Regions from separate parts of the Modestobacter lacusdianchii genome, predicted to be linked through region 1. Evidence: riboswitches for the same ligand, from Rfam matches in the RefSeq annotation. Region 1 holds a riboswitch; each other region holds the start of a gene.

Evidence for each region. A riboswitch is a leader RNA that binds a small molecule or an ion and turns the genes downstream of it on or off. The one in region 1 is predicted to bind cyclic di-AMP.
Region 2: linked by a shared signal. The riboswitch ahead of ACJTNH_RS14980 (C40 family peptidase) and the one ahead of ACJTNH_RS18360 (transglycosylase family protein) in region 1 are both predicted to bind cyclic di-AMP.
Region 3: linked by a shared signal. The riboswitch ahead of ACJTNH_RS09655 (C40 family peptidase) and the one ahead of ACJTNH_RS18360 (transglycosylase family protein) in region 1 are both predicted to bind cyclic di-AMP.
Region 4: linked by a shared signal. The riboswitch ahead of ACJTNH_RS11980 (M23 family metallopeptidase) and the one ahead of ACJTNH_RS18360 (transglycosylase family protein) in region 1 are both predicted to bind cyclic di-AMP.

The regions. Positions count from the first base shown of each region.
Region 1 covers NZ_JBJJTJ010000034.1:26,269-30,592, forward strand. The annotation lists gene ACJTNH_RS18355 (ABC transporter permease) at 1-807, shown strand, start outside; gene ACJTNH_RS18360 (transglycosylase family protein) at 859-1,416, opposite strand; cyclic di-AMP (ydaO/yuaA leader) riboswitch at 1,418-1,589, opposite strand; gene treY (malto-oligosyltrehalose synthase) at 1,879-4,203, opposite strand; gene glgX (glycogen debranching protein GlgX) at 4,200-4,324, opposite strand, start outside.
Region 2 covers NZ_JBJJTJ010000021.1:38,587-42,910, forward strand. The annotation lists gene ACJTNH_RS14965 (ROK family protein) at 1-241, shown strand, start outside; gene ACJTNH_RS14970 (hypothetical protein) at 382-915, shown strand; gene ACJTNH_RS14975 (PKD domain-containing protein) at 1,051-1,683, shown strand; gene ACJTNH_RS14980 (C40 family peptidase) at 1,764-2,285, opposite strand; cyclic di-AMP (ydaO/yuaA leader) riboswitch at 2,319-2,422, opposite strand; gene ACJTNH_RS14985 (HesB/IscA family protein) at 2,811-3,095, opposite strand; gene ACJTNH_RS14990 (helix-turn-helix domain-containing protein) at 3,295-4,245, opposite strand.
Region 3 covers NZ_JBJJTJ010000010.1:105,350-109,673, reverse strand. The annotation lists gene ACJTNH_RS09665 (serine hydrolase domain-containing protein) at 1-698, opposite strand, end outside; gene ACJTNH_RS09660 (DUF3817 domain-containing protein) at 707-1,048, opposite strand; gene ACJTNH_RS09655 (C40 family peptidase) at 1,219-2,361, opposite strand; cyclic di-AMP (ydaO/yuaA leader) riboswitch at 2,378-2,532, opposite strand; gene ACJTNH_RS09650 (GNAT family N-acetyltransferase) at 2,978-3,430, shown strand; gene ACJTNH_RS09645 (phytoene desaturase family protein) at 3,518-4,324, shown strand, end outside.
Region 4 covers NZ_JBJJTJ010000014.1:21,307-25,630, forward strand. The annotation lists gene ACJTNH_RS11970 (M56 family metallopeptidase) at 1-433, opposite strand, end outside; gene ACJTNH_RS11975 (BlaI/MecI/CopY family transcriptional regulator) at 430-816, opposite strand; gene ACJTNH_RS11980 (M23 family metallopeptidase) at 994-2,157, opposite strand; cyclic di-AMP (ydaO/yuaA leader) riboswitch at 2,227-2,367, opposite strand; gene ccsB (c-type cytochrome biogenesis protein CcsB) at 2,460-3,431, opposite strand; gene lnt (apolipoprotein N-acyltransferase) at 3,421-4,324, opposite strand, start outside.

The DNA of each region.
Region 1 (4,324 bases):
GTGGAGGGCCGCTGGTTGCGCGCGGGTGACCGGCAGAGCCTGTCGCCGGCGCTGGTGGTCAACCGGGACTTCCTGGGGCTGCTCGGGGTGACCGACCTGAGCGGTCACCCGACCGTGGTCATCGGCGGCCCGCAGCCGGTGCTCGCCACGATCGTCGGGGTGGCCGCCTGGAACGAGGGCTACCCGGCCGCCTACCGGATCGACTCCTCCGCCGGGGACGCCACCGCGTCGGCCGGCGGGGTCGGCTTCTGGTCACCGCCCACCCTGGAGCTGTGGGTGCCCTCCGACCAGGCCGACGCGGTGGTGGCCGCGGTGCGGACCGACCTGGCCCGGTTGCTGCCCGGCGCCGAGGTGCAGGCCAACCGGCAGGACCCGGAGAACCTGGAGGACACGATCGCGAAGCTCCGGCTCGCGGTGCGCGCCGCCGGCCTGGTGGTGCTGTTCCTGGGTGGGCTGGGCGTGCTGAACATCGGTCTGGTCACCGTGCGGCAACGGATCCGGGAGATCGGCGTGCGGCGCAGCTTCGGGGCGACCTCCGCGCGGGTCTTCTCCGCGGTCGTGCTGGAGAGCGTGGTGGCCACGGCCCTGGCCGGGCTGGCCGCGGTGGCCGTGTCCGTGGCGATCGTGCGCAACCTGCCGCTGGAGCGGTGGTTGGCCGGTGGCGTCCCGCTGGCCGACGCCCCCGGCTTCCCGGTCTCCGCCGCGGTCGAGGGGCTGCTCGCCGCCACGGCCGTGGGGGCGCTGGCCGGGCTGGTGCCCGCGCTGATCGCCGTCCGGGTCAAGGTGATCGACGCGATCAGGTTCTGACGCGGGCCCGCGCCCTCCCCACCGCGCACGGTGGGGAGGGCGGGGCGTGCCTCAGAGCGCCAGCTGCTGCCCGACGTAGATCAGGTGCGGGTCGCTGATGGTGCCCTGGTTGGCCGCGTAGAGCGCCCGCCAGCCGCCGGCGACGCCCTGCGCGCTGGCGATGCTGCCGAGGGTGTCACCCGGCTGCACCGTGTAGCTGCCCCCGGACGGGGCCGGTGCGGGGGCCGGTGCCGGATCGGCGACCGCCGTGGTGCCGCCGGTCAGGTACTGCCCGCACACCGGCCAGGCGCCGATGCCCTGGCCGACGAGCACCCGCTCGGCGACGGCGATCTGCTGGGCCGGGGTGGCCAGGTCGGCGCGCGGCGCGAACTCGAGGCCGCCGTAACCCTCCCAGGTGGGCTGGTAGAACTGCAGCCCGCCGTAGTAGCCGTTGCCGGTGTTGATCTGCCAGTTGCCGCTGGACTCGCAGTCGGCGACGCCGCTCCAGTCGTGCTCCCCGGCGGCCGAGGCGGGCGCGGCGAGGACGCCGATCCCGATCGCGGTCGCGCCGGCCAGGACGGCGCCGCCCCGGGTCAGGCGACGGGTCCGGGACGTGTTCGTGTGGGACAAGTGATCCTCCGATCACCGCCTGCGAGGTGAGCTGTCGGGTTCGGGCTGATCGATGCCCGGCCGGTCGTGCAGCGCGCACGGCACGGCTTCACCCCGAGACGCGCGGACGCGTCGGTGGAGAGTGGTTCCCCCGCCCCCGTCCTGGAATGCTCGGGGTCAGGCGACCGGCGGACGGGGTTGGGCGGTCCGGTGCCTCGTACCCGGCCATTCCGGCCCGGGCACGCGACCCATGGTGTGCGAGACCGTCCGGTTCCGCTCGTCCTCTCCGGTGCCGGTCGGGCGTCCGCCCAGGAGCGGTCGCGACAGGCCGGACGCTCGGCGGCTCCCCGTGGGCCGCCACCCACTCAGCGTCACCGCCCCCGGACGCCGAACGGCGGCCGGACCCAAGAGCCCGACCGCCGCTCGGCCCCCTCCCCGGCCCGCCCTGAGCTTGCGACGGGTGGGGAGGAAGGGGGTCCTTCCTCAGTCCCGCACGAGCAGCGCGACCGGCAGCTGGGTGAGCAGGTCGGCCAGCCGGACCCCGGCCCGGTCGGAGACGACCCGGTTGCCGGTGAGCAGGTCCCGCCAGGCACCGGTGCGCGAGCCGACGGTCGTGTCGCCCCAGCCGGTCTCGGCCAGGTGCACCGGCCGGCGGGTCGCCACCGTCACCACCCCGCCGCGGTCGAAGGCGATCACCGAGTCGGCGGCCGGCCCGGTCGCCTCGACCGGCATGTAGCCGGCGTACGCCTCGGGGGAGTCGCGGCGGTGCCGCAGCGTGCGGGAGACCACCAGCAGCTTGGCCGCACCCGTCTCGTCGACCGGCGGGACCCAGCCCTCGTCGAGCCGGCTGAGCAGCTCGCGCCGCAGGTCGTAGTCGACCGGACGGCGGTTGTCCGGGTCGACCAGCGAGAAGTCCCACAGCTCGGTGCCCTGGTAGACGTCCGGGACACCGGCGATGGTCAGCTGCAGCAGCTTCTGGCTCAGCGAGTTGCTGTACCCGAAGGGCGCGACCCGCTGCACGAACGCCTCGATCTCGGCGTGCGTGGTCGCGTCGTCGAAGGCCGCGTCGACCAGCGCGTGCAGCTGGTCCTCGAACTCCTGCACCGGGTTGGTCCAGGTGGTCGAGGTGCCGGCCTCCCGGGCGGCCTTCTCCACGTAGGCGTGCGCCCGCTCCCGGGACAGCGGCCAGGCGCCGACCAGGTTCTGCCACACGAGGTGGGCCAGCTGCCGGTCGGCGAGCGGGTGCCGGCCGAGCCAGCCGCGCACCAGGCCGGCCCACTCGCTGGGCACCTCGGCGAGCACCGCCAGCCGCGCCCGGACGTCCTCGCTGCGCTTGGTGTCGTGCGTCGACAGCGTCGTCATCGACGCCGGACGGCGCTCGGCCCGCTGCTGCTGCGCCTCGTGGAACTCGGCGACCGTGGTGCCGAACCGCGCCGGGTCGCCACCCACCTCGTTGAGCGCGACGAACCGGGCCCACCGGTAGTAGGCGCTGTCCTCCACGCCCTTGGCCATCACCGGGCCGGAGGTCTGCTCGAAGCGGGTGGCCAGCTCGGTGCCGGCCGAGCCGAGCAGCGGGTGCAGCGCGTCGACGGCGTCGGCCAGGTCGGCGCGGCGCTGCTTGACCGCCGCGACCGTCTCGTCCAGGTGCTCGCGGCCGTCAGGCAGGTAGCTGCGGTAGACGGGGAAGCTCGCCAGCAGCTCGGCCAGCCCCTCGCGCACCTGCTCGGCCGGCACGCCCGGCAGCTCGCCGACGATGCGCTGCAGCCGGGCCACCTCCGAGCCGAGCATGCCGTCGGTGACCTCGCGCTTGCAGTCGTGCACCAGCTGCGCGTAGTCGACCTGCCCACCGGCCAGCTCGGTGTCCAGGGCGGTGATCGCCGCCTCGCCGGCCGGGTCGACCAGCACCTCGTCGACCTCGGAGAGCGCGTCGTACCCCGTCGTCCCGGCCGTCTTCCACGACCCGGGCAGCTCCTCGCCGGGCTCGAGGATCTTCTCCACCACGGTCCACCGGTCGCCGGTGGCCTCGGCCAGGGCGTCGAGGTAGCCCTTGGGGTCGGCGAGGCCGTCCGGGTGGTCGATCCGCAGCGCGTCGACCGAGCCGTTCTCGACCAGCTCCACGATCAGCGCGTGGGTGGCCCGGAAGACCTCCGGGTCCTCCACCCGCAGCCCGGCGAGGGTGTTGATCGCGAAGAACCGGCGGTAGTTGAGCTGGTCGTCGGCGCGCCGCCAGTCGACCAGCTCGTAGTGCTGCCGGGCGTGCACCTCCTGCGGCGGCCCGCCCTCGGTGCCCGGGGCGATCGGGAACCGGTTGTCGTAGTACCGGAGCTCGCCGTCGACCACCTCCAGCTCCGACACGTCGTCCGCGCTGCCCAGCACCGGGATGCGCACCTTGCCGCCACCGAAGTCCCAGTCGACGTCGAAGGCGTCGGCGTGCGCGGACTCCCGCCCGTGCTGCAGCAGGTCCCACCACCAGGTCGACTCGGCCGGGTCGCTGACGCCCATGTGGTTGGGCACCAGGTCCAGCACCAGGCCCAGGCCGTGCTCGTGCAGCGCGGCGACCAGCCGGTCGAACCCGGCCCGGCCCCCGCGCGGCTCGTCGATGTGGGCGTGGTCGACGGTGTCGTACCCGTGCGTGCTCCCCGCCGCCGAGCGCAGCAGCGGCGAGGAGTAGGCGTGGGTGACGCCGAGGTCGGCCAGGTACCCGGCCACCGCCGCGGCGTCGTCCAGGGTGAAGTCGGCGGTCACCTGCAGCCGGTAGGTGCTGGCCGGCACCTCCCGGCGCCGGCCGGCGTGGAGCGGCTGGCTCACGGGGCGGCCTGCAGCACCACGGTGGCCCGGGCGGCGACGGTCAGCGTCTCCCCGGCCTTGACCTCGACCGGCTCGACCTCGCCCAGCTCGGCGGTGTCGACGACGACCGTCCAGCCGGCGC
Region 2 (4,324 bases), on a different contig from region 1:
GATCCTCAACTTCTTCAACCCGCAGCGGCTGGTCATCGGCGGGCACCTGAGCAGCGCCGAGGCCTTCGTCGCCGGCGTCCGCTCGGCGATCTACGCGCAGTGCCCGCCGATGATCACCGATGGCCTGGAGATCGTGGTGAGCCGGGTCGGTCAGCAGGCCGCCCTGCTCGGCGCCGGCCGGGAGGCCCTCGACCTGGCGTTCTCCCCGGAACAGCTGGCCGCCCGGGCGGGGGCTCGCTGAGCCGGGTGTGACTGCTGTGCCGGGTGGTGTGACGACTCGGCAACGGGCACGCGCCGTGCGCGTTTCGCGACTCGCTGTGCTCCAGTCTGCACCCGAGTGATCACCGGGGAACGTGGTCATCGGGGAACGAGGAGTGCGACATGCGCGGGATCGTCGTGATCGACCAGCCGGTCGAGGACCGGGTCGTGGGCTGGCACGTCAGCGTCGGTGACGGCCTGGAGTCGACGATGGCCGGCGCCTGGGTGCTCCCCGCCGACGACCCGCGGATCTCTCCGCTGCTGACCGGCCGGGTGCTGGTCACCACCGAGGAGGCTGCTGCGCGGTTCGGCCGCGGTGCCGACGTCGGTGCCCTCGCGATGGCGATCGTCGCCGAGACCAGCGCGCTGGACGCCGCCTTCGCCGCGCACCTGGCCGCCCTGCCGTCGTCCCGCCGCAGCCTGGTCGCCCCGCGCTGGCCGCGGATGGCCCTGCGCCCGACCCGGGTCACCGCCGGCGACCCGCTCGCCAGTGGCGCGCTCACCCTGGCCCGCTGGGTCTCCGAGCTGCTGGCCGCCTGGGACCAGATCGAGAAGGAGCGGCTGGCCCGCCCGTTCCTCGTCGCCCGCGGTGGTGCCCGCGCCCGCGCCTTCCCGCCCGGCTGGGGAGCGTCCGCCCCCGTCGCGCTGGCCGCCTGACCGTCGTCCCGCGAGTCACTCGTGCACCCGTCCGACGCAGGCGTCGCGCGACACCGCCGGCCTGACCCGCCGCCGGTCCACTGGTCGGCAGTCTCCCCTGAGCAGCGCCACCGGGCGCTCGAGCAGAGGAGCGGCGTGGCCCAGACACCCACCGGCACGGCACCCACCGGCACGGCGCCCACCGGTGCGCCGGCGCACGACCGCACGCTGGTCTGCGCGGGCACGCTCCTGTCGCTGCTGGTCGTCCTGGTCGCGGTCGCCGGCGGGCTGCCCACAGCGGTCGGCGTGCTCGGCGTGGTCCTCGCCGCCGTCGGCGCGGTCGCGCTGGTGCGCGGCCAGGCCCCCCGCCTGCAGGTCGTCGGCCGGCCGGCCGGCGCGGTCGTGCTGGGTGTCGGTGCGGTGACCCTGGGCGCCGCCGTCGTCCTCTCGGCCGGCAGCCCGGGTGCGGTGGCCGACACCGCGCTGGACGCCGCCCCGGCCACCCCGCAGGCGCAGCAGGCCGCTCCGGTGGCGGCCGCGCCGACGCTGGCGATCACCTGCCCCGGCGGGTTCGGTGCCTCGCCGCTGTTCGGCCACGACGTCACCGCCACCGCGCCGTACTCGGTGACCATCGACTACGGCGACGGCGACGTCTACACCCACGACGACCAGCACCTGTCCGCCGTCTTCTCGCACACGTACGCGGCCGAGGGCAGCTTCGAGGTCACCGCCGTCGTCACCGACGCGACCGGCCAGACCGCCAGCGGAAGCTGCACCTACCGCTGGTGAGGCCCCGCTGGTGCCCCGGCCGCAACCGGGACACCAGCGGTCCTACGAGGGCGGAGATGGCCATCTCCGCCCTCCGGGTGTCAGACCAGCCGGCGGGCGGAGTGGTAGCCCCACATCTGGTCGACGTTCGCGATCTTGACGACGTCGCCGCTGGTCGGTGCGTGCACCATCTGGCCGTTGCCGATGTAGATGCCCACGTGACCGACCGGGTGGTAGAAGAACACCAGGTCACCGGGCTGCAGGGCGGCGCGGTCGACGGGCGTGCCCATCGTCGACTGCATCCGCGACGAGTGCGGCAGCGAGACGCCGGCCGCCGCGAAGGCGTACTGGGTCAGGCCCGAGCAGTCGTAGGAGTTCGGGCCGGCGCCGGCCCACACGTACGGCTTGCCCTGCTGGGCGAGCGCGGTGTCGACGGCCACCTGGGCCGCGACGTTCGGGGCCACGACGGGGGCCACCGGAGCGGCCACCGGCGGCGCGCTGCCGCCGGCCGAGGCCTGCGCGGTCAGCGGGGTGAGCACGACTCCGGCGCCGGCGAACAGGGCGATCAACGCCCGCCGTCCGGCTCGGGGGGAACGGCGGGACGAGCTGTGCATGGTCGTCATGGACGACGTTTCTCCTGGTTCTCCTCGACCGCCTACCGAGTTAGCTGACGGGTTCGGGCGGGGAACTCGCCCGGCGCGACCGTGCTGGCCCGCGCTTCACCCCAGAACTGCGATGGGTCCCCGGCCCGGGCTCACGGCCGCCGTGTCGTGGCGGCCGCCCGGTTCGGCGGTGCCCGCCGGGCTGTCACCAGGAGCGGTGACGGCTCGAACCCGTCGGGCGGGACGACCGTAAGCGGGCTCCCGGTCGCCCGCTGGGGGCCGGATCGGGCCCTGCGAGGCCCGAAACGAGACCGCCCGTTGCCGCCCGCGACACGACTCGCCGGAGCCGACCTGCGGTGCCGTGATCGGCGCTCGCGGGCCCTCCGGCGTGTCGTCCCGGGGGTCAGCGGCCTGGCGATCTGCCGCGCGACGCGCGTGCCTGAACGGTGCGTGAGCGGGTGATGACCGCTGGATGCTCGCCCGGGACGACGACCGCCCCGCACCGGCAGGGCCGGTACGGGGCGGTCGTGGGAGTCGTGCGGGTGGTCAGCCGGGGGAGTCGGTGATCCCGAACTGCACCTTGCCGGACGGGTCCGGGACGGCGTCGAGGGTCTTGTCGCCGAGCAGCGTCGCGGCCTTCGGGTCCAGGAACACCCGGACGCCGTCCTGGTCGACGACCTGGTCGTCCTCGGCCGGCACCGCGGCCAGGCCCAGCGCCAGGGACTCGCCGCTCGGGTCGTCGGCGATGCGCAACCCGCCCTGGTCGGGCAGCTCGGTCTGGTCGAGGATGCCGCGGATCGCGGTGGCCGCCTGCGGGGTCAACGTGAGCATGGGGAGGTTCCTCTCGTGTCGGGGTGCCCCGACCGGCCGCGCGCAGCGCGTCGTCGGGCCGCGCGGCGGCCGGTCAGGGGTGGTACCTCGCCCCTCCAACCTCCCGAAGGCGGCGCGAGTGGGTCAAGCGTGGGCGGAGATCGTCACGAGGTCGCAGCACTCGCGGCGGCCCGGTGCTCGTCGCCCGTGCCGGCCCGGTTCAGCGCCGGAGGTGCTGCTGCCACTCCCGTGGGGTGACGCCGTAGGCCCGCTTGAACCGCCGGCCGAAGTGGCTGGGGTCGACGAAGCCCGTGGCGCGCGCGACCGCGGCGATCGACCGGCGACGGCCGGCGGGCGACGCCAGCTGGGCGCGGGCCAGCTCCAGGCGCTGCCCGATCACCTCCTGCTCCAGGCTCAGGCCGGCGTCGCTGAACACCCGGTAGAGGTGGCGCACCGACACCGCGTGCGCGCCGGCGATCGACTCCGGCGTCAGCTGCGGGTCGGTCAGGTGCTGGCCGATGTGCGCCCGCACCCGGGTCAGCAGCGTCTCCTCGCCCACCGCACCGCTGAGCCGGGCATCGCCGGCGGCCGACACGATCAGCGCCCGCAGCAGCTCGACCGTCGCCGTCCCGAGGGCGGCGGCGCCGGGGTCGCCCGACAGGTCTCCGACGCGGGCGCAGACCTGTTCCAGGTGGGCGCGGACCAGGCCGTGCAGCCGGCTGGCCCGCAACCGTGGTGACGCGCGCCGGACGACGTCCACCGGCAGGGCGAGCTGCTCGTACCGGACCTGGAACGACCGCGAGCCGCCGCCCACCGAGCAGCCGAACGAGTACGGCGCGGTGAGGTCGACCAGCATCAGGTCGCTGCCCCGGACCAGCTGCTCGTGCCCGAGCTGGCTGAACTCGCCGCAGCCCTGGGCCTGGAAGGCCAGCGCGACGACCGCCGGGCTCTCCCGGCGCACGTGGCGCGGTGTGCGGGTCAGGCGGAACGCCGAGGCATCGGTGGTGAAGACCGCCGCCCGGCCGAGGGGGAACAGGTGCATCCGCGCGTACATCCGCTCAGGGGACGTCCGCTGCTGCACGCGGCAGGGCACCGAGGCCTCCTGCATGGCGACGCGGAAGGCCTCGACGCGGTCGGTGCACGCGATGTCGCGGGTGTCGAGCAGCAGCATCAACGGCTCCCAGGGCCGGCGCGTCCCCATCGGGTCGCGGTCGAGCGTGGCAGAGCGGCGCGCGGTCGGGAAGGCGCCC
Region 3 (4,324 bases), on a different contig from region 1:
GCGAACCCGGCCAGGTCGGTCAGCGTGGCCCAGAGCTGCCCGGCGGCGGCCATCACCCCGGCGTCGTGCTCGGGCTCGGGCAGCACCACGTCGGCCCAGGGGTGCACCGCCGACCCCTGCGCCGCCCGCCCGCTGGGCCGGGGGGTCGTGCGGGTCATGCCGAGCGGGCCGAGCACCTCGTCCCGGACGACGTCCTCCCACGACCGCGCCCGGTGCCGGGCGACCAGCTCACCGAGCAGACCGAAGCCCAGGTTGGAGTAGTGGAACCGCCGGGCCGCGCCGAGGACGACGTCGGCGCCGGTGAGCTGCAGGTCGGCCAGCGACCCACCGGGCACCCGCTCCCACCAGCCGCCGGGGCTCTCGGAGGTCGCGCCGGCCAGGTGGGCGAGCAGCTGGCCGATGGTGCGGTCGCCCAGCGGCGTGCCGGGGACGTGCCGCTCGAGCGGGTCGTCGAGGCCGAGTCGCCCCTCGTCGCGCAGCCGCATCACCACGACCGCGGTGACCGTCTTGCTGATCGAGCCGAGCCGGTACTGGACGTCGGTGTGCGGCTCGGCGACGTCGCCGCGGCCGGCCGACCAGGCCAGGCCGCCGTCCCGGACGACGCCGGCGACCAGGCTGGGTGCCCGGCTGTCGCGCTGCACCCGGGCGGTGCGGGCGAGCAGCGTGCGGGCGGTGGTGGGGAGCACCGGCTCGGCCACGGCGCGGCTCAGCGGACCGGCTCGGCGGTGTCCACCGGCAGCCGGCCGGTGCGGTGCGCCCAGCGCTCGAACCAGATGGTGACCAGGGGCGGCACGGAGGCGGCCAGGGCCAGCAGACCGGTGAGCGGCGTCCAGCGGAGCACCCGCCAGGCCAGCAGGGTCACCAGCACGTAGCCGACGAACACCGCGCCGTGCACCGGACCGGCGATCTGCACGCCGAGCTCGGTGGTCTCCGGGACGTACTTGACGAACATGCCGGCCAGCAGGAGCACCCAGGACACCGCCTCGGCGATGGCGACGGCCCGGAAGGCACGGGCGACGGTGCGCGGATCGGTCAGGGCGGGGGGCACGGTGCTCCTCGGGGTGTCGGGCCGGTGGGCTGCTGCTCATCGTGCCCGGCGGGACGACGCGCCGGCGCAGCCGCCCGCGTGATCGTCACCACCGGCCCGACCGGGACGCACCGGGCCCCGGTCGCCTGACGGCGGCCGGGGCCCGGTGGGTGTCGCGGGTGGTGCGGGTGTCAGCCGACCCGGCGCATCGCGGTGATGCTGCCCATCACGTCGATGCTGGCGACCTTGACCACGTCACCCGACGTCGGCGCGTGGACCATCTGGCCGTTGCCGATGTAGATGCCGACGTGGCTGACCGGCGAGTAGAAGGCGATGATGTCGCCCGGCTGCAGCTCGGACCGGGAGACGGCCCGGCCGACGGTGGCCTGCTGGCTGCTGCTGCGCGGGAGGTTGACCCCGGCGGCGGCGTAGGCGTACTTGACCAGGCCGGAGCAGTCGTAGGAGCCCGGGCCGGTGGCGCCCCACACGTAGGGCTTGCCGCGCTGCGCCATCGCGACGCTGACCGCGGTGGCCGCGGCGCCGCTGCCGGCCACGACCGGCGTGGAGGCCGCCGGGGCGGGGGCCGACGAGGACGACGACGACGCGGAGGCCGACGCGGAGGAGGACGGGCGGTCGGCCCGCGAGGCCGACTGCGAGGCGTTGCGCTCGGCCGCAGCCGCGGCGACCGCGGCGGCGTGCTGCTCGGCCAGGATGCGGGCCCGCTCGCGCTCCTCGGCGGAGAGGCGGTCGTACTCGGCCTGGTACTCGGCGATCTGGGCGTTCAGGTCGGCCTGCCGCGCGGCGACCTCGTCGACGAGCGCCTTGGCGTCGGCGGCGGCCTTCTCGGCGGCGGCCTTGGCCTCGTCGGCGACGACGGTGGCCTGCTGCGCGTCGCCCAGGATCTCGTTGTTGTGCCCGGCGATGCTGTCGAGCGTGCCCATCCGCTCGAGCATCTGCTCGGCGGACTCGCTGGTCAGCATGGCCTGCAGCGAGGTGAGCTGCTCGCCGGTGAAGGCGCTGCGGGCGACCTGGCGCACGTGGTCGCGGGCCTCGGCGACGGCGGCCTCGGCGGCCTCCAGTTCGGCGGCGGCCTTCGCGGCGGCGTCCTGCTGAGCGGTCAGCTCGTCACTGGCGGCGTGCAGCTCCTCGGTGACGACCTCGAGGTCGTGACCCCGCTCGGCGATGAGGGCGGCGGCCTCCTGGGAGGTCTCCGGGGTTTCGGGAGCGGCGAGCGCGGGAAGCGGGGAGAGGGCGACGCCGCTGGCGGCGACGACGGTGAACAGCACCCGGCGGCCGGAGCGGCCACGCCGAGCAGAGGTGTGCGTACTCGCCATGTTCGGCGGGTGTGTCCTTTCTTCCACCTGCCGCCTACCGAGTTAGCTGACGGGTTCGGGCGGGAAGACGCCCGGCACCTCGGACCCGGTTCGGGTCACGAGGAGCTTCACCCCAGTGCTGCGGTGGGTCCCCGGTCCACGAGCCCGCGAGTGTTGCGGCGAGCCGTGTGGTTCGGCGGCGGCCCTGTCGGTCGTCACCCGGGTGGGCGACTGCGTTGCCCGTCAGGACCGCTGGTGACCGTACGTGCGTTATGGGCTCGTGACAAACGGCTGAACGCAATTTGTGGAGAAACTCCCGGCGTGTGCTGCAACACGCTCACCGAGCGTGACAGACGCGCCGACCCGCTGGCCGTACCGGACCACGACTCCCTGCCCGGTGGCCGGGTCGACGGTCCGACACGCGTCCTGACCTGGTCGCTCGGAGTGCTGGTCAGGAGGGGGTCGAGACGTCCAGCGCGGCGGCGTCGACCGGTCGTTGGCGTCCACCCGGTGACGCTCCGCAACCGCCGCGCTGACCGTCCACCGGTGCACCGCGCGGTGCGCCGACGGGATGGACACACCCCCACGAAACTGCCGAGGCCGACGCGACTCGACGCCGGCGGGCCAGGATGACCCCGTGCCGACCCTCGCCACCACCACCTGGGACGACCCCGCCGTCGCGTCGCTGACCGCCGCCCAGCAGGTCGAGCTGCGCGCCCGCTACGACGGGGCGGGCGAGCCGGGGGTGCCGCCGTCCGCCGCCGACGTGGCCGTCGTCCTGCTCGCCCGCGACGACGACGGGACGCCGATCGGCTGCGGCGCGCTGCGGCCCCTCGAGGCGGGCACCGCCGAGCTGAAGCGGATGTACGTCGTCCCCGCGGCCCGCGGCCGTGGGGTCTCCCGGCTGCTGCTCACCGCGCTGGAGGCCGAGGCGGTGGCCCGCGGCTGGACCACCGTGCTGCTGGAGACCGGGCCGCGGCAGCCGGAGGCCGTCGGGCTCTACACCGCAGCCGGCTACCGGCCGGTGCCGGCGTTCGGCCACCACGTGGACGACCCGTTCTCGCTCTGCTTCGCCCGGGAGCTGGCGTGACCACCGCGACGCGGTACGACGCCGTCGTCGTGGGGGGGCCACAACGGCCTGACCGCCGCGGCCTACCTCGCCCGGGCCGGCTGGTCGGTGCTGGTGCTCGAGCGGCGGGCCGGCCTCGGTGGTGCCGCGGTCAGCGAGCAGGTCTTCCCGGGGGTCGACGTCCGGCTCTCCGCGTACTCCTACCTGGTCAGCCTGCTGCCCGACCGCATCGTCGCCGACCTCCGGCTGCCGATCCGGCTGCTCGACCGCCCGGTCGCGTCCTTCACCCCGCTGCTGCGCGGCGGCCGCCCGGGCGGGCTGCTGGTGGAGCGGGACGAGGGGCCGGAGACGGCGGCCTCCTTCCGGGCGCTGACCGGCTCGGACGCCGAGCTCGCCGGCTGGCAGCGCTTCTACGGCCGGCTCACCACCCTGGCCGAGGACCTCGCCCCGACGTTGACCGAGCCGCTGCCCACGGAGGCGGAGCTCACCGCCCGGCTGCGCGACCCGGCGCTCTGGCACGACCTGCGGCAGCGGCCGCTGGCCGACGTGGTCGCCGACCACCTCACCGACGACGACGTACGGGGCATCGCGCTCACCGACGGGCTGATCGGCACCTTCGCCGACGTGCACGCCGCCGACGGCCTGGCCGGCCGCTGCTTCCTGTACCACCTGGTCGGCAACGGCACCGGCCGCTGGCGGGTGCCCGTCGGCGGGATGGGCGCGGTCAGCGGCGCCCTCGCCGACGCCGCCCGTTCCGCCGGCGCCTCGCTGGTCACCCGGGCCACCGTCACCGCCCTCGACACCCGGCCCGACGGCGTCACCGTGCACTGGACCGACGACGACGGGACGGCGCACGCCGTCGACGCCGGCCACGTGGTGGGCGGCGCCGCCCCCACGGTGCTGGACGAGCTGCTC
Region 4 (4,324 bases), on a different contig from region 1:
AGGCGTCCATGACCAGCACGCCCAGCCCGCGATCCGGCTCGGCCACCATGTCGATCGATCGGTGCAGCTCCCGCCGGCGCAGCCAACCCGACACGAGCTCCCACGTGACGCAGGACAGCACCCACAGGGGCATGAGCCCGGCCAACAGGATCCCGACCAAGGCGCCGGATGGGAACTCAGCCGACCCGTAGGCGTTGGCGACGCTCTCCGCGCACGCATGGAAGACCCGCCCCAGTCCACCCGCCAGGGTGGTGATGGGGATCAGCAGGGTCACTCCAGCGAGCACGAACGTGGCGACAGCCGTGAAGGTCAGTGCCTGCCAGGCGAGGATCGCCAGCCGAGGGGCCTGAGCAGTCCATCCTGCATCCACCAGTCGTGGGCCGAGGACTAGGACGGCGACACCGATCGCGGCGAGTGCCAGGCTGGCGCTCACGCTCGGTCTCCTGGCGGGGTCTGCGACTCGGAACGAGCGGCTTCCACGGCGGTGCGCAACTGCGCGACCGCGTCCGGCTGCAGCTCGGCGACGAAGTGCATGAGCACCTCCTGCTGGTCCCCCGATTCGGCGAGGACGTCCTGCAGCAAGGCCGCGGCATGTTCGGCGCGACTACGAACCGGTCGGTACAACCACGCCCGTCCCGACATCTCCCGGGTGAGCTGGCCCTTCTTGTGGAGGTTGTCCATCACCGTCATGACGGTCGTGTAAGCGAGGTTCCGGGAGGAGTTGAGGGCCCCCAGGACGTCGCGCACCGTCGCCGGTTCACCGCGACGCCACAGCTCCGCCATGATCGCCGCTTCCAACTCACCGAACGGGCGCACGCCCCCACCTCTCTTTGCCGTCTCGACGACGCACCGCTGCCGGCCGGACGGTCAGGCGCTCGCCTTCTCGCCCCACCCGGTCCTGTTCCACGGTCAGCCTAGGCAGTCGAGGCTCCTGCGCCCCGAGGATCCGCGCAGGATCCCACCAACGTGCGAGCGCCGGCACTGCTGACCTGGTCAGCCGGAGCACGCTCCGCCCAGGGAGATGCCGCGTGCAGCGAGCCAGGGAGCCGGGTCGTTGCGGTTGGCGTACAGCCCGCCTGTGTGTGCCTCCACGTGCACGTGCGGCCCGGTGGACTGACCACGGTTGCCGACCTCGGCGATCTGCTCGCCGGCGGAGACAGTCTGCCCGGCCGAGACGAACGCCTGGTTGATGTGACCGTAGAGGGTGATCGTCCCGTCCGAGTGCTGGATGTACACCGCCAGGCCGAACCCGTTGGCCGGGCCGGCGTGCAACACGACACCCGAGTCAGGGGCGTAGATAGGCGTGCCGATGGGTGCGGCGATGTCCACGCCGTTGTGGCTCGTGCCCCATCGACTCCCGAAGCAAGAGGTGACCCGTCCCTCGGCCAGCGACCCGGTGCCGGCCGTCGCGGCCGCGCTCGCGACCTCCTGGCGGTCGTCGACGGTGGCTTCAGGGTCATCGTCTCCCTGGAGCGTCAGGAGCTGGACCTGCGCCGTCCGCAGCTGCTCCTCCAGTTCCGCCTTCTGACCTGCCGCGGCGTCATAGCTCACCTGCGCTTGACCGAGCTGGGCCTGAGCAGCGGCTTCGGCCTGCTCGGCCGCCTGGGCAGCGGTGTCGCGGGCGGCGACCGCGTCACGGGCGGCCTGGTCGGCGCGCGCGACCTGGCTCTCGGCATCCTGCAGCGCTCGTAGCCGCTCTGCCCGGTCGTCGCCGATCAGTTCCAGCATGGCTGCACGCTGGAGGAGGTCCTCTGGCCCTCGGGCCTCCAGGAGCGTCACTGCATCACTGAGGGAGTCGGCCCCCATGTAGGTCTCACGCCCGAGGTCGGCCACGTCGTCCTTCGCTGTGGTCGTGGCGACCTGAGCGGCGGCCAGCTCTGCGGCGGTGGTCGCTGCCGCAGCCTGGGCGGTCGTCAGCTCCTGCGCTGCCAGGCGTGACGCCTCACCGGCGGCTTCAGCGAGGACCGTCAGTCGCTGCAGTTCTGTCTCAGCGGCTGCGAGGAGCTGCTCGACTCGGTCGATCTCGGCGCTGGCCGTGTCGAACGTCGACTGAGCAGAGTTCTGTTGGGCGTTGGGGTCGCCGGGTGCTGCGAGCGCAGTCGGCGAGGTGAGCGCCAACTGCGCGGTGACAGCCGCGGCGACGCTCAGCGGCGCCAAGCGTGACAGGGGTCGGGGCTTGGACGGGCGTGGGTTCCGGTGACGCAGGGTCGCCAAGGCGACGGTTCTCCGTTCTTCCTGACTGCCTACCGGGTTAGCTGACGGGTTCGGACGGGAAGCTGCCCTACCTGCGCACGCAGGATTCACCCCAAGAGACGTGGGTCCCCGGTCCACCTCGGCGAGGCCGTGGTGGTTCGGCGTGTCCACCCGAGGTCCTCGGTGCGAGGAGCAGGGCCCGGGTGGACCGGATCGAGACGCTACTACGAAGGAGCTTAGTTGTCACGGTCTCGTAACGAAGCGCCTCACGAGACACCACCGTAGGAGTGGAGACCGGTGGACACGAGGTTCACGAAGAGCAGGTTGAACACCAGGGTGGCCAGCGCCACCAGGTTGGTCCAGGCGGCCGGCCTGCCGCGCCACCCCGAGGTGTTGCGGGCGTGCAGATAGGCGGCGTACAGCGCCCAGGAGATGAAGGCCCACGTCTCCTTGGGATCCCAGCCCCAGAAGCGGCCCCAGGCGCTCTCCGCCCAGATGGCGCCGGCGATCACGGCGAAGGTCCAGACCGGGAAGCCGAAGATCGCTGTCCGATGCGCCACCCGGTCGAGCGTTTCCGCGCTGGGCAGCCTGCCACCCCGGCCTTGCTCGCCACCGCCGGCCGCTGACGCCGACCGTTCGGACCGGGCGGCGACCAGGTAGAGCGCGCTGGCCACACCGCTGACGATGAAGACGCCGAACGAGAGGATGGCGGCTGACACGTGCACCACGAGCCAGTCTGACCTGAGCGCGGCGACCAGCGGTCCGGACTCCGCGTACAGGTGCAAGCCGGTGAGGACCAGTCCGATGACCGTCGGCCCCAGGACGAACACGCCGATCCGCCGCAGGCCCGGCACCCGGATGACCAGGAACAGGTAGGCGAGCACCCCGACCAGAACTGCCGCCGTGGCGAACTCGTACATGTTGCCCCACGGCACACGCCCCGCAGCCGCACTGCGCGTGACGAGCACGCCGGCCTGTGCGAGCGCTCCGACCGCGGTCAGGACGACACCCAGCTGGCCCCACCGCGCAGCCTGGGGTCGCCCGGCTGCGCCACTGGCCGCCGGGAGAGCAGTGGCGCTCGACGCACCGGTGTTCACCGTGGCCAACTGAGGTCGACTTCGCGTCGACGGCCGGCCGAACGCGAGTTCGGCGCAGAAGCCGATGGCGGCGAGGGCATAGATGGCGATCGCCACCCCGAAGAGCGTGTCGGAGAGGTCGGCCAGGGCGTCAGAGGTCACGAGGACCCTCCTCATCGATGGAGTGCTCAGGTGTGGTGCGCGCCCGCCGAGGCCGACGGTCGGTGGCGAGGGCGGCCAGGACGGCAGCACCGGACAGCCCCGCGAGCGCAGCTTCGGGAACGACACCCATTCGGGTCGCCGTGGTCGTCTGGGTCCGCTGCGCCAGTGAGCCGACGAAGACATAGGGCGTGAAGAGCTCGGATCGGTCGACGACCGTCCCGTCGGGTGCAACGACTGCGGAGATGCCACTGGTCGCTGCGACCAGGACGGTGCGCCCGTGCTCGATGGCGCGCAGGCGGCTCATGGCCAGCTGCTGTTCGCTCTCCGCGGTGTACCCGAACGTGGCGTTGTTGGTCTGCACGACCAAGAGGGAGGCGCCGCCGTCCACGACGTCGGAGACGAGCCCGTCGTAGGCGACCTCGAAGCAGATGACGTCCCCGAGGCGCACTCCGCCCACGTCCAGGACCCCCGGCTCGGTACCGGGCAGGAAGTCGCGTCGCAGCAGATCGACCTGCTCGCTGAACAACCGGAAGAACGACCGGGCGGGCATGTACTCACCGAAGGGCACCGGATGTCGTTTGGCGTAACGCTCGCCAGGCCCGGTGACCGGGTCCCAGACGATGCCCGCATTGGTCAGGTACCGACCAGGCCCGTCCAGGACGGCACCGATCAGGATGGGCGCGTCGATCGCGCGGACCGCCCGGTCGATGGCCGCCGCTGCATCCGGGTTCTGGTACGGGTCGATGTCCGAGGAGTTCTCGGGCCAGATCACGACGTCGGGTCGCGGGGTGCCGCCACCGTCGACCCGCTCCGCCAGTTCGAGGGTCTGCTGGACGTGGTTGTCGAGGACCGCTCTGCGCTGGGCGTTGAAGTCGAGGCCGGATCGAGGGACG